Regions from separate parts of the Streptomyces sp. NPDC059009 genome, predicted to be linked through region 2. Evidence: riboswitches for the same ligand, from Rfam matches in the RefSeq annotation. Region 2 holds a riboswitch; the other holds the start of a gene.

Region 1 (2,865 bases), on a different contig from region 2:
GGCGGGGCGGGAGCTGGCGCGGGGCGACCGGGCCGGCGGAATGGCCGCGGGGCAGGCCGAGTCGGTGCACCAGGGGGTGCGCTACGACATGGAGGTCGACACCGCGGGCCGGGAGTCGCTGGAGTGCGCGCGGGCCGTCGCGGCGTGCCTCACGGAGCGTGGGTGACGGTGATGGTGCCGTTGCCGGTGACGGCGGCGATGACGGCGGTGGTGACGGCGGCCCCGGTCCCGCCGCGGGGCCGCCCTCGACCGGGACGTCAGGCCGTGGGCTCCACGGAGACCGTGTTCGGGGACTTGCGGGCGTAACTGCCCTCCGCCGAAGCCGACTTCGCGGCCGCGCGCAGGCCGAGGCCGCCGAAGACCGCCGCGAACACCGCCCACAGCAGCACATGCGAGGCGAGCGACAGCATCCGGAAGTTCCACAGCAGGACCGCGTCCACCGGGACCGGGTCCGGGTTGTCGGGCAGCGTGAAGAGCAGCGCGAGCACGGCGACCGTCGTGAGGGCCACCGCGATCTGGCGCACCGGAAGGGACTTGGCGGCCAGGCGCACATACACCTGCCACGCCAGGAACATGCCGAGCACGCCGATCGCGACCGACGCCAGCCACATCGCCTGCCGGTCGCCGACCGTGCCGGAGTCGCCGACGCCCGGCGGGTTCGCCGGGTAGCGCAGGCCCGGCAGGAGCGAGACCGCGACGAACGCGGCCGCCGCGAAGGTCAGGGCGCGCGGCCAGGGGGACGTCTGCGGAGCGCGCCGGTGCACCAGGGCGTACGCCACCGCGAACAGCACGCCGATCGCGAGACCGGCGACCACGGAGGCAACTACCAGTCCCAGGTGCTGAGTCGAGCGGGTGAACAGCTCCTCGTGGTGCTGCATGGACTGGCCGGCGCCGTGCGCGTGCTCCTCGGCGGCCGTGCGCTTCTCCTCGGCGCGGATCGCGCGGTCCATCAGGGGCTCGGCGAGGAGGAGGGAGAAGAGACCGGCCGCGAGGCCCGCCGCCCCTCCCGCCGCCAACCCGCGCCCGAGCAGGGGGAGTACAGGTGTTGGGGAGGACATGGTGCTGAGATCGCCCGCCCGTCTAGTGGCAGGGGGCACCGAAGAGGTGCCTGCCGTCGTGCGCGAACTCGTGCAGGTAGCTGCCGGTCGCCGAGATCAGCGAGCCGTTGTCGATGAACACCGCGTACAGCGCGATCAGCGCGAGGATCGCCGCGCCGGACGCGATGAGCCAGTCGCGCGTCTGGGTCGCGGCGGCCTGGGCCGCCGTGGTGTCGGTGGTCGGTGCAGTGTGCAGAGACATACCGGGTGGGCCTCCTTCTGGGGTTTCCACGCCCCATGGCAGGAGGACGACGGCTCAGTTCCTGACTTCCGCGCACGTCTGGGGAGCACGCACGGGGTCACAGTGGCGGGACCGCCCCGGAATCGCACCGGGTTCCTGTCAACCGTCGCCTCGATGTATGGACTTGTCGTCCCGGAGAGTCCCAGTCCGGCATGGACACTGTCAACCACGCCCGCGCCCCTGCGCCCCCTGCGACCTGCGCAAGCCCGCTCGCGACGGTGGACCGTCGCCCGGTCGACGGACCGCTCCCCCCGGAACCGTCGACCGGGCTGGTCCTCCACCGCGCGCGCACGAGTCGCGGGAGTAACCCGGCGCCGGCGCGGGAGCTGTGGTGCCGACCCGCTTGCGGGGTGGGCAGGTTCAGCCTGATCCGGCCGGGGGCTTGGGCCGTCAGAACCGACTGTAGAGCGAATATGCCTCCTGGCCTAGAGGGCGTTTGACGCCAAGTCGTGGCGAGATCGCGGTGCGTGATCGCCACAGCTCAGAGGGGCCCCGGTTCATCAGGTTCGGACCTGCCGGGGCGCAGCGTCGCATCGTCGAGCTTCCCGTCGATCAGCTCGCCCGCGACCCGGTCGATGGCCAGGCGTTCCCTGCGTGCGTAGCCGCGCAGGGCGGCGAAGGCGGGCTCCATTCCGGTGCGCCAGCGCTCGGCGAGTATGCCCTTGGCCTGTTCGACGCGAATGCGACTGGTCAGCGCCGTCTCCAGCTGTCTGCTGAGCGTGCGGTAGCCGGCGTACGCCTCGTGGTTGTGCAGCCCGAGGGCGGCCGCGTTCGCCAGGATCTCGGCGCACCGCACCTCCCCGTTGGGCGTGGCCTGTCGGGAGAGGAAGGCATTGAGCACACCGAACACGGACTGGCCGCGGCGCATCGGCACCGCGTACGTCATCGTGACGCCGTGCTCCAGGGCCTGTGCGGTGAACTCGGGCCAGCGGATCGCCGTCACCGTCTCGGTGAGCCGCACGGGCGCCACCGTCGTGCCGGTGCTGTAGCTCTCCACGCACGGCCCGTCGTTCTGCTGGGACCTCAAGAGGGCGGTCGCGAGCTCCTGTTGGTGGTTGCTGGGGGCGAGCGCGATGGTGCGGCCCTCACTCGTGCGGTGGGTGAACATCACCCCGGCGGTGCGCGCGCCGAACAGCTCCACACAGTGGTCGGCCATGCCGCGCAGATAGTGCTCGGCCTGGAAGTCGTCCCGCAGCGTGTCCGCGCTCTCCACCACGACTTCCGCCAGCCGGAGTTCCGTGGTGCGGTCCACATCCGCCTCCCCTCCCTGGCTGCCCCGCTGCCTTCGTCTACCCCGCGGGGGCGCGCGTTAACGGCCGCTGTAACAGCTCGCCTACAGCTCTCTGCCCAGGGCAGGTGGGCCCTCGTGAGGGGGGAAGCCGTATGTCAGGATTGGGAAACGGACAGTGCACCCAAGGGGGAGTGGATGTACCGCAAAGGCACAGGTCGCGGGAGTGGACGCACGAGGGGGGTGAAGGCGGGGGTGGCGCTCGCGGGAGCCGCGGCGCTGCTGCTGTCCGGGTGTTC
Region 2 (2,865 bases):
GCCCGCCCACCCCGGAGGGCGTCCGTGCCAACGTCGCCGTCGCCCTGCGCTACTTCGACGCGTGGCTGCACGGGCAGGGTGCCGTCGCACTGGGCGGTCTGATGGAGGACGCCGCGACGGCGGAGATCGCCCGCGTGCAGATCTGGCAGTGGCTCCGCCACCGCCTCGTGGACCGCGACACGGTCCTCCGCATCCTCGACGAGGAGGCGGCCGCCCTCGGCGCCGAGCACCCCTGGGCCCGGGTCGACGAGGTCCGCGCCCTCTTCGAACGCACCGCCCTGGGCCGGGAGTTGCCCGCCTTCTTCACCACCGACGCCTACACCCGCCACCTCGCCGCGCGAACGGAGATCCACGCATGAGCACCCCTGGAACGAACGCCGGCATCACCAGAGTCGGCGTCGTCGGCGGCGGACAGATGGGGGCCGGGATCGCCGAGGTGTGCGCCCGCGCCGGTCTGGACACCGTGCTCTGCGAAGTCGACGCCGTGGCCGCCCGCGCCGCGCGCGAGCGGATCGCCGTCTCGCTCGAACGCGCCGTGCAGCGCGGCAAGCTGGACCGCATCTCCGCCGAGGACGCACTGACCCGGATGAGCTTCACCGGCAGCCTCGACGACCTGGCCGACCGCCGGCTCGTCATCGAGGCGGTCGTGGAGAACGCCGACGCCAAGACGGAGGTCTTCACCGCACTCGACAAGATCGTCGAGGATCCGGAGGCGATCCTCGCGACCAACACCTCCTCGATCCCCGTGATGCGCCTCGGCATGGCCACCGGGCGCACCGACCGCGTGCTCGGCCTGCACTTCTTCAACCCCGTGCCGGTGCTGCCGCTGGTCGAGGTCGTGAGCTCGCTGCACACGGCGCCCCACGTCCTCGACACCGTCCGCGAGTTCGTGACGGGCACGCTGGGCAAGACCGTCGTCCACTCCCGGGACCGCGCGGGATTCGTCGTCAACGCGCTCCTGATCCCGTACGTGCTGTCCGCGATCCGGATGGCCGAGTCGGGCTTCGCCACCGCCACCGACGTGGACGCCGGGATGGAGCTGGGCTGCGCGCACCCCATGGGCCCGCTCAGACTGGCCGACCTCATCGGCCTCGACACCGTCGCGTCCATCGCGGAATCCCTGTACGACGAGTTCAAGGAACCCCTGTACGCCCCGCCGCCGCTGCTCCAGCGCATGGTGGAGGCGGGGCTGCTCGGCCGCAAGAGCGGACGGGGGTTCCACGCCTACGAGGGGGCTTAGCCGGGGTCCTGGACGGCGGGGCCTAGATTTACTAGGACGTCCAACTATATAGTCGCGACCAAGGCCCGCGGTGCAGGGAAGCCGGTGTGAATCCGGCACGGTCCCGCCACTGTGACCGGGGAGTGTGCCGTCGAGCGGTACGCCACCGATGAACCCTGAAGGGGGAGTCGGGAAGGCGGACGGCGCGCGCAGATCCGGGAGTCAGGATACCGGCCGCGGGATGTTCCGTGTTGTCCACGAGGATGGAGCTGACACGCATGGCACCGGTGTGCACACGCGTCCCCGGCGGAACCGCGGCCCGACGGGCCCGGCCCCCGCACGGCGAGCGTCGAACGGCCGTCGCAACCCCCTGACGGCCCACCGTCCTTCGCGGTCTCGCGCAGCCCCGCTCCCGCACGCCACCGCGTGCGCGCGGCGCGGCGGCGCGCCATCCCGGATCACCTGACGAGAGCAGGCACACCCATGGTCCGCGACCAAGTCACCGCCCCCGTACGTGAGTTGACCCACTTCATCGGCGGCAAGCACACCCCAGGAACCTCCGGCTCCCACGGCGACGTGTACGACCCCAACACCGGCCGGATCCAGGCCCGCGTGCCCCTCGCGAGCCGCGCCGAGACCGAGGCGGCGATCGCCGACGCCGCCCGCGCGCAGCCCGGCTGGGGCCAGTGGAACCCGCAGCGCCGCGCCCGCGTGCTGCTGCGGTTCCTCCAGCTCGTCGAGGACGAGAAGGACGCCCTGGCCCGGCTCCTGTCCGCCGAGCACGGCAAGACCATCGCCGACGCCCACGGCGACATCCAACGCGGCCTGGAGGTCGTGGAGTTCGCGGCGGGCATCCCGCATCTGCTCAAGGGCGAGTTCACCGACAACGCGGGCACCGGCATCGACGTCCACTCGCTGCGCGCGCCCCTCGGCGTCGTCGCGGGCATCACCCCGTTCAACTTCCCCGCGATGATCCCGCTGTGGAAGGCCGCACCCGCCCTCGCCTGCGGCAACGCCTTCATCCTCAAGCCCTCCGAGCGGGACCCGTCGGTACCGCTGCGGATCGCCGAACTGTTCCTGGAGGCGGGCCTGCCGCCCGGTGTCCTCAACGTCCTGCACGGCGACCGGGAAGCCGTCGACACCCTCCTGGAGGACCCGCGCGTCGCCGCCCTCGGCTTCGTCGGCTCCACCCCCGTCGCCGCGCACGTCTACGCCACCGCCGCCGCCCACGGCAAGCGCGCCCAGTGCTTCGGCGGCGCCAAGAACCACATGATCGTGATGCCGGACGCCGACCTCGACCAGGCCGTCGACGCGCTGATCGGCGCGGGCTACGGCTCCGCGGGCGAACGCTGCATGGCGATCTCCGTCGCCGTCCCCGTCGGGGAGCAGACCGCCGACGCCCTCGTGGCCCGCCTCAAGGAGCGCATCGCCGCGCTGCGCATCGGCCGCAGCGACGACCCCGAGTCCGACTTCGGCCCGCTCGTCGGCAAGGACGCCGTCGACCGGGTCCGCTCCTACGTCGGCCTCGGCGTCGAGGAAGGCGCCGAACTCGTCGTCGACGGACGGGACTTCACCCTGCCCGGACACGAGGACGGCTTCTTCGCCGGTGCCTGTCTCTTCGACCGGGTCACCCCGGACATGCGGAT

The links. Region 2 has a riboswitch for cobalamin ahead of ACFWYM_RS08970 (CoA-acylating methylmalonate-semialdehyde dehydrogenase). Riboswitches for the same ligand answer to the same signal wherever they lie in the genome.
Region 1: linked by a shared signal. The riboswitch ahead of ACFWYM_RS28075 (CbtB-domain containing protein) and the one ahead of ACFWYM_RS08970 (CoA-acylating methylmalonate-semialdehyde dehydrogenase) in region 2 are both predicted to bind cobalamin.

Annotation. Positions count from the first base shown of each region.
Region 1 covers NZ_JBHYJB010000030.1:120,084-122,948, forward strand. The annotation lists gene cpt (chloramphenicol phosphotransferase CPT) at 1-166, shown strand, start outside; gene ACFWYM_RS28070 (CbtA family protein) at 258-1,058, opposite strand; gene ACFWYM_RS28075 (CbtB-domain containing protein) at 1,081-1,299, opposite strand; cobalamin riboswitch at 1,333-1,461, opposite strand; gene ACFWYM_RS28080 (ANTAR domain-containing protein) at 1,820-2,590, opposite strand; gene ACFWYM_RS28085 (glycoside hydrolase family 6 protein) at 2,765-2,865, shown strand, end outside.
Region 2 covers NZ_JBHYJB010000007.1:61,476-64,340, reverse strand. The annotation lists gene aceB (malate synthase A) at 1-359, shown strand, start outside; gene ACFWYM_RS08975 (3-hydroxybutyryl-CoA dehydrogenase) at 356-1,240, shown strand; cobalamin riboswitch at 1,285-1,473, shown strand; gene ACFWYM_RS08970 (CoA-acylating methylmalonate-semialdehyde dehydrogenase) at 1,703-2,865, shown strand, end outside.